Regions from separate parts of the Kitasatospora sp. NPDC040550 genome, predicted to be linked through region 1. Evidence: predicted binding sites of a transcription regulator. Region 1 holds the regulator's gene; the other holds the start of a gene.
The links. The regulator HspR, encoded in region 1, represses chaperone genes until heat shock. The targets are predictions, from matches to a motif close to TTGAGNNNNNNNNNCTCAA.
Positions count from the first base shown of each region.

Region 2: the regulator HspR is predicted to act here: its motif matches at 1,890-1,908, upstream of lon (endopeptidase La).

Region 1 is NZ_JBVIWC010000018.1:104,062-108,418, reverse strand. Features, by position in the region: gene grpE (nucleotide exchange factor GrpE) at 1-54, shown strand, start outside; gene dnaJ (molecular chaperone DnaJ) at 278-1,432, shown strand; gene ACZ58X_RS25460 (heat shock protein transcriptional repressor HspR) at 1,482-1,994, shown strand; gene ACZ58X_RS25455 (hypothetical protein) at 2,195-3,190, shown strand; gene ACZ58X_RS25450 (hypothetical protein) at 3,757-4,357, shown strand, end outside.
Region 2 is NZ_JBVIWC010000007.1:195,164-199,520, reverse strand. Features, by position in the region: gene ACZ58X_RS13275 (response regulator transcription factor) at 1-348, opposite strand, end outside; gene ACZ58X_RS13270 (rhomboid-like protein) at 913-1,764, shown strand; gene lon (endopeptidase La) at 1,931-4,342, shown strand.

The DNA of each region.
Region 1 (4,357 bases):
GCCGAGGCGAAGTCCGCCGAGAAGGACAAGTCCGACGGTGGCTCGGACAGCTGACAACCTGTGACAGCTGACAACCAGTGCGCTGCGGAGTCGTACGCCGGCCAGTACGGCGGCCGGCTCCGCAGCGCGCTGTCAGCAGCGCTTCTTCCGGCGGCTGTTGACAGCGCAGTGACGATGGACATCGGGAGGTGTCGGGAGCGGTGAGCGAGCACAGCGAGCGAACCATCGAGGAGTGCGTGAACCGCTCAGCGGCTTCCGGGCGGAGCGAGGTGGGCGCATGAGCGGCAAGGACTTTGTCGAGAAGGACTACTACAAGGTCCTCGGCGTGCCCAAGGACGCCACCGCCACCGAGATCAAGAAGACCTACCGCAAGCTGGCGCGCGAGTTCCACCCGGACGCGAACAAGGGCGACGCCAAGGCCGAGGAGCGCTTCAAGGACATCTCCGAGGCGTACGACGTCCTCTCCGACGAGAAGCGCCGCAAGGAGTACGACGAGGCCCGCAGCCTCTTCGCCAACGGCGGCTTCCGCACCGGCGGCCCCGGCGGCGCCGGCAGCTACGGCTTCGACTTCGGCGACCTCTTCAACGGCAACCAGGGCGGCGGTGGCGGCGGCCTCGGCGACGTCTTCGGCGGCCTCTTCAACCGCGGCGGCGCCCGGCAGGCCCAGCCCCGGCGCGGCGCCGACGTCGAGACCGAGGTGACGCTCTCCTTCGAGGAGGCCGTCGACGGCGCGACCGTCCCGCTGCGGATGACCAGCCAGGCCCCCTGCCGGCTCTGCAACGGCACCGGCGCCAAGAGCGGCACCACCCCCCGGGTCTGCCCGACCTGCGTCGGCGCCGGCACCGTCAGCCGCGGCCAGGGCGCCTTCGCGCTCTCCGAGCCCTGCAAGGACTGCCGCGGCCGGGGCATGATCGTCGACGACCCGTGCCCCGACTGCCACGGCAGCGGCCGGGCCAGCTCCGCCCGCACCATGCAGGTCCGCATCCCGGCCGGCGTCCAGGCCGACCAGCGGATCCGACTCAAGGGCAAGGGCGCCCAGGGCGAACGCGGCGGCCAGCCCGGTGACCTCTACGTCACCGTGCACGTCGACCCCCACCCGGTGTTCGGGCGCAAGGGCGACAACCTCACCGTCACCGTCCCGGTCACCTTCCCCGAGGCCGCCCTCGGCGCCACCATCGAGGTGCCCACGCTGAACGGCCCCGCCGTGAAGCTCAAGCTCCCCCCGGGCAGCGCCAACGGCCTCACCATGCGCGCCCGCGGCAAGGGCGCCACCCGCAAGGACGGCACCCGCGGCGACCTCCTCGTCACCGTCGAGGTCGTCGTCCCCCAGCACGTCGACGGCGACGCGCTGGACGCCCTGGAGCAGTACCGCGAGGCCACCGCCTCCGACGACCCACGAGCCGCTCTCTTCCGGGCGGCGAAGGGAGCGTGACGACCAGATGTCCCCGAACCCGATGAACCCGACGAACCCGATGGACCCGATGGCCTCCAACGGCCCGATCGGCCCGGGCCTCGGTGAAGGCCTCCCCGGCAACCCCGCCGGCGGCCGCCCCCGCCGCGCCGCGGCCGCGCCGCAGTACGTCCTCACCGAGGACACCCCGGTGTACGTCATCTCGGTCGCCGCCGAACTCTCCGGCCTCCACCCGCAGACCCTGCGCCAGTACGACCGCCTCGGCCTGGTCTGCCCCGACCGCACCGCCGGCCGCGGCCGCCGCTACTCCGCCCGGGACATCCAGCAGCTGCGCGAGGTCCAGCGGCTCTCCCAGGACGAGGGCATCAACCTGGCCGGCATCAAGCGGATCATCGAGCTGGAGAACCAGGTCAGCGCCCTCCAGTCGCGCATCACCGAACTGGTCGACTCCCTCGAAGGCGCCGCCACCGCCCTCCAGCAGCGCGAGGCCGCCGTCCACGCCTCCTACCGCCGCGACCTCGTCCCCTACCAGCCCCCCACCCCCCAGTCCAGCGCCCTCGTCGTCTGGCGCCCCAAGCGCTGACCCGGGACCCGCACCGCGCCACCAGCCGCCGGCTCCCTCCTGTTCGGGGGGTGCCGGCGGCTGCGTTGCGGTGAGAGAGTGCTGTATTGGCAAGCACAGTCGATCTGCACGACAAGGTATCCGGTATTTGCAACCTAAGATCCTTGTTGCAGAGGACGACAGTCACGTTGACTACTTCCGGTCAACACAAGGAGCCGCAGATGAGTGGGCGAGAACACGCAGGGGCGGTACCAGGCGCTTCACGCATCCTGTCCGATGACGCCCGAAAGCTCTATCTGCAGGCCGTGAACGAAAGCGGTCGCCTCGTTCGATCTGCGTGCCCACCCACCAGCGTCCCCGCCCTTGACGAATTGCTGGAGCTCGGGCTCCTCATACCCGACAGCGACGAACCGGGTGCATTGCTCGCAGTGGATCCAACACAGCTTGCCAACAGCCTGAGTTCTACATGGCAGCGACAAGCACTCGACTTGCTCTCAAAGGCCGTAACGCTACCGACCGATCTCATCGAACTGGCTGAGGCTTTCCACGCGCCAGACACGGCCGGGGGATCAATCGAATACGTACACGGGAAGGCCCTGATTAATCAGCGACTTCAGCAGTCGGCGGCTGCCGGAGTCATGGAGGGCCTTTCCATGCAACCAGGTGGCCCTCGGCCCGCTGAAATGCTCTCGTCATTTCTCGAGCGTGATCTGGAGATTCTTCGCCACGGCGCGTCCATGCGGACTATTTACAACGCAAGCACCCGCTACCACCAAGCGACCCGCGACTATGTAGCGCAGTTGACCAGGGAAGGGTGGCAGTTCAGAACCCTTGACGAGCCATATGCCAGGCTAATCATCGTGGATCGACGAGTAGCCGTGATCCCTGTAGGGCCAGATGACAGTCTGGCCGCTTTCATCTACGATCCGGCCGTTATCAATTTCCTGATCGAGGAAGTTTTTGAACGAAGCTGGAGCAGGGCGCTAGAATTCGATGGTGACCGCACCGTACCCCAGCAAGTGGTATCGCGACTCCGGCAGACAATAATCGACCTCATGCTCGCTGGAACCAACCACAGAGTGATCGCGCGACGGCTTGGAATCAGCGAACGCACCCTGGCTCGTCACATTGCCGAGATGAGGGAAGAATACAACGTCGACTCCCTCTTTCAGCTCGGCTATGCGCTTGGCCGATCACTGAAACCAGGAACAGACTGAGATAACGAAAAATATCGCCGCGGCAACTGCCCCATAGGCCGCCACTCAGCTCGGCCACATTCATCTCACGCCAATGAGATCAGCCCCAGTGCAGGTCATCAGCAACGGTCACCGCTGCACTAGTAGCCGTCGCAACGTGCCCATCGCCCGACGAAATGAAGACACCAACCAGCACTGCCATACCGATGAGGATTGGAAGTGATGCCTTGCGGACGAGTCGACGCACAGACACGGACCCACCCTCCTACTCTCGGACTCTGCAAGCTGGACCAATAGCACTAGCGTCCACATGATGCCGCACTTCCACAAGCGTGTCATCTCCCCTCCATCGCCCAGAGCGTCATCTCTCTGCCAGGCATCCAGATGACAGGGCGGATCGCTGGACGCAACCACGTGCACTGATAGACGATCAGTTCGCTGTCAACGGTCCGGCAGAGATAGGAAACTTGCCGATGTACCGTCAAATATCGGCACAAACCTATCCCAGATCTTTGCAGCGATAACCACTGTCCTCAGCGCCCACCGGCACCACGTTCCTACCCGGTCGGCCTTCCCCCGGAGTCGACATGACCGAGCCCTACCTGCGTCACAACGACAGCCAGGCCCCTGAGGGTCGGCGTGCACGTGTGTTCCTGGCCGCGCCGCTGATGCGGCTGACCGGCCCCGCGGACAGCGTGGTGACGCTCGCCAGCCGGACGCGGCTGACGACGCTCCGCACCACCCTCCTCCGCAGCGGTGCCGCCGTGTACAGCGCGCACCACAGCGACGCCTGGACCGTCGCCGGTCGGGCGCCCGAGCCCCGGGTCCCCTCCGACTTCCGCGCGCTCCAGTCCGCGGACCTGGTGTTCGCCTACGTCGGTGCCCCGCTCTCGGCCGGCGTCAGCCTCGAACTCGGTTGGGCGTCGGCGCTGCGGAAGCCGATCGTCCTGCTCGTCGACGAGGCCATCACCCACAACCCGCTGATCGCCACCATCGAGCAGGTCGCCCCCGTCCTGCCGCTGGTCTTCGACGACACCTGGTCCCAGGAGGCCCTCCACCACACCGTGGAGACCGCCCTCGACTGGGCCGGCATGGCGCTCTCCCTCCGCGAGGGCTTCTGGACCGCCCCCGGCGACCGCTTCAACGTCCCCCGACAGCAGACCGCCACCCCCGGCTACTGGCCGACCG
Region 2 (4,357 bases), on a different contig from region 1:
CATGTAGTCGTCGGCACCGACGCCGAGGCCGACCAGCAGGTCCGTCTCGTCGTCGCGGGCGGTCAGCATCAGTACCGGCACCGGGCGTTGGGCCTGGATCCGGCGGCACACCTCCAGCCCGTCGAAGCCGGGCAGCATGATGTCCAGGACCACCAGGTCCGGCTGCCAGGTGTGGAAGCCGTCCACCGCGCCGGGGCCGTCGTGGGCCACGGCGACCTTGAACCCCTCGGCGCCCAGTCGCGCCGCGATCGACTCGGCGATCGTGGGTTCGTCCTCCACCACCAGCACTCTGCGCTGGCTGCTCACAGTGCCGCCGGTGTTGGGGTTGTCCTGCTGAATTTCTGTCACGGTCACGCCACCGCCCCCAGGGCTGCGGGCCGGCCACCTGTGGGGATGGCGGGGCTCCGCTCGTAGTCTTGTTCCGTCGTGGACTGTGCCGGGTCCGCCGTCCCGTTCGTGCACCGGGGAGTGGAGGACGGATGGTCTTCCGCCCACTCCTCCCACGCACTTCGCAGCGTACGGACAGCGGATGCCTCCCGGCAGGCGGACCGGACGTTTCCGGCCCGCTGGGCCGGCTGTCCGGCCGCCCTCGGGCCCACCGCACGAGTGGGCACGGGCCGATACCTTACCCGGCGAATTTTCACTGCGTAACGGTACGTATGCAGTCCAGTTGACGCCAAGTCGCCGGTCAGAGGCCCTACTGACGCGTTAATCGGGAGAAGGTCTGGACCAATGTCGGGAATCCGGCCGCTTCCGCCGTCGACGGTCTTCACGGGCTTTTCTCAGCTGCCTCTCAGAACCTCGACGTAGCGTGGCCGCGACAACGCCCCGCAGGGCGGAATCCGGCCTCCGCGCCGGGGCGTCGGGCGCCTCCGGGCGCCGTGCGGCTGCGGGTGTGGGAGCGGAGGCGTCATGGCTGGACTGCGGTGGGGTGCCGGCGGGCGCGCGCCTTCGGGGGCGCCGTACGGAATGCTCCCGGCCCGGCTGCGCGGCGGTGCCGTCGAATGGCTGCTGGAACGCGTGCCGACACCTCGGCGCACCCCGTTCACGATCGGATATCTCGCGGTCGTCGGACTCACCTCGACCTTCGCCGGGATCGCCGATCCGGAACTCGTCCAGCGTTTGCAGGAAGCTTCCAGCTCGGACGGCCACAACCTGCTCCAGCACCCGCTGCGCGCCCTGCTGCTCAGCGGCTTCTGGGTGGCCGGGGGATCGTGGCTGCCCTACCTGTGGGGTTTCGCCGTCACCCTGGCCCCGCTGGAGCGCCGGGTCGGTCCGGCCCGGGCGGCGGCGGTGTTCGCCGCCGGGCACGTCGCGGCCACCCTGCTCTCCCAGGGCGTGGTGATCACCGCGGTGGAGACCGGACGGCTGGCCCCGGCGGCGATGGACCAGCTGGACATCGGCGTCAGCTACGGCGTGCTCGCCTGCCTGGGCGCGGCGGCCGGGGCGCTGCCGCCGCGTGCGCGGGCGGTGGCGCTGGCCGGCGTCGGGCTGCTGCTCGCCCAGCAGATCGCCACCCAGAAGGACCTGGTCACGGCGGTGGGGCACCCGGCCGCGCTGCTCACCGGGATGGCGCTGTGGCGCTGGCTGGGCCGGATCGAGCGGCGTCCGCCCGGGCCTCGGCCGCGGCCGGCACGGGTGCGGGCGGTCGGCTCCGCCGCTTCCCGGTCCGCCTCCTCGGTGCTCTCCTCGGTCGCCTCCCCGGTCGTCTCCCAGGCCGCCGCGGTGGTGCGGGCCGGGCGCCGGCCGTCCACCGCGCGCTGAGGCCGGGGTCCTCTTGGGCCGTTCTTTCCGCTCTCTTTTGACGGGGCCTCCCCCCGGCCGTTCCGGTGACGGTCCTGTTCGCTCACAGCGAACACGATGGGGGGAACAACCGGCGCTCGCGAATCCTTAGTCAGGTCGACTCAAGTTCACTGACCGGGGAGAGATCATGGCATCGACGTCCACACCGCTCACCCTGCCCGTGCTGCCCCTCGACGACGAGGTCGTGCTCCCGGGCATGGTCGTCCCGCTGGACCTCAAGGACACCGAGGTGCGCGCCGCGGTCGAGGCCGCCCGCGCCGCGGCCACCGGCTCCGGCAAGCCCCAGGTCCTGCTGGTCCCGCGGGTGGACGGCTCGTACGCGGCGGCCGGCACGCTGGCCACCGTGGAGCAGGTCGGCCGGCTGGCCGACGGCCCGGGCACGATCGGGCAGCCGGCGGCGCTGGTGCGCGCCGTGCGCCGGGTCCGGATCGGGGTCGGCACCACCGGCCCCGGCGCCGCCCTCTGGGTGGAGACCACACCGTTCAAGGAGTCCTCGGTCGGCATGCCGGTGGCCGGGCGGGCCGCCGAGCTGGTCAAGGAGTACAAGGCGCTGTCCACCCAGTGGCTGCGCAAGCGCGGCGCCTGGCAGATCGTCGACCGGGTGGCGCAGATCGAGGGCGTCGGCGAGCTCGCCGACAACATCGGCTACGCGCCCTTCGCCACCGCCGAGCAGAAGCTCAAGGTGCTGCTGGAGGCCGACCAGGTCGCCCGCCTGGAGTACGCGCTCACCCTGCTGCGCGACCACCTCGCCGAGGAGGAGGTCAACGACACCATCCGCAAGGACGTCGAGGAGGGCGTGGCCAAGCAGCAGAAGGAGTTCCTGCTCCGCCGCCAGCTGGAGGCCGTCCGCAAGGAGCTGGCCGAGCTGAACGGCGACCCGGCCGACGAGGAGGGCGACTACCGCGCCCGGGTCGAGGCCGCCGACCTGCCCGAGAAGGTCCGCGAGGCCGCGCTCAAGGAGGTCGACAAGCTGGAGCGCTCCTCCGACCAGTCGCCCGAGGGCTCCTGGATCCGCACCTGGCTGGACACCGTCCTGGAGCTGCCCTGGAACGAGCGCACCGAGGACGCGTACGACATCGCCGGCGCCCGCGCCGTGCTCGACGCCGACCACGCCGGTCTCACCGACGTCAAGGAGCGGATCGTCGAGTACCTGGCCGTCCGCAAGCGCCGGGCCGACCAGGGGCTCGGCCTGATCGGCGGCCGCCGGGGCGGCGCGGTGCTCGCCCTGGTCGGGCCGCCCGGCGTCGGCAAGACCTCGCTCGGCGAGAGCGTGGCCCGCGCCATGGGCCGCACGTTCGTCCGGGTCGCGCTCGGCGGCGTCCGGGACGAGGCGGAGATCCGCGGCCACCGGCGCACCTACGTCGGCGCGCTGCCCGGCCGGCTGGTCCGGGCGATCAAGGAGGCCGGTTCGATGAACCCGGTCGTCCTGCTCGACGAGATCGACAAGGTCGGCTCCGACTACCGGGGCGACCCGTCCGCCGCCCTGCTGGAGGTGCTGGACCCGGCCCAGAACCACACCTTCCGGGACCACTACCTGGAGGTCGAACTCGACCTCTCCGACGTGGTCTTCCTCGCCACCGCCAACGTGCTGGAGGCCATCCCCGAGCCGCTGCTCGACCGGATGGAGCTGGTCCGCCTGGACGGCTACACCGAGGACGAGAAGGTCGTCATCGCCCGCGACCACCTGCTCCCGCGCCAGCTGGAGAAGGCCGGCCTGGCCGACGGACAGGTCAGCGTGGACGAGGAGGCGCTGCGCCGGCTCGCCGGGGAGTACACCCGGGAGGCGGGCGTGCGCACCCTGGAGCGCTCGATCGCCCGGGTGCTGCGCAAGATCGCCGCACAGGCCGAGCTCGGCGAGCGCGAGCTGCCCGCCGCGGTCGGCGCGACGGACCTGCCCGCCCTGATCGGCCGCCCGCACCACGTGCCGGAGGCCGCCCAGGCACCCGCCGAGCGGCGCACCGCCGTCCCCGGGGTGGCCACCGGCCTCGCCGTCACCGGCGCCGGCGGCGACGTCCTCTACATCGAGGCCTCGCTGGCCGACGCCGAGACGGGCGGCACCGGGCTGACCCTGACCGGACAGCTGGGCGACGTGATGAAGGAGTCCGCGCACATCGCGCTCTCCTACCTCCGCTCGCGCGGCGCCGAGCTGGAACTGCCGGTCACCTCGCTGCGCGACCGCGGCGTGCACCTGCACGTCCCGGCCGGGGCCGTCCCCAAGGACGGGCCGAGCGCCGGCATCACCATGACCACGGCGCTGGCCTCGCTGCTCTCCGGCCGAAAGGTGCGCACCGACGTGGCGATGACGGGCGAGGTGTCGCTGACCGGGCGGGTGCTGCCGATCGGCGGGGTGAAGCAGAAGCTGCTCGCCGCCGACCGGGCCGGCGTCACCACGGTGATCATCCCCAAGCGCAACGAGGCCGACCTGGACGACGTCCCGGCCGAGGTGCTGGAGCGGCTCACCGTCCACCCGGTGGCCGACGTGCGGGAGGTGCTGGCGCTGGCCCTGGAGCCGGCCGGGGTGCTGGTCGCCGCGGCCTGAGGTGGCCGCCGGGCC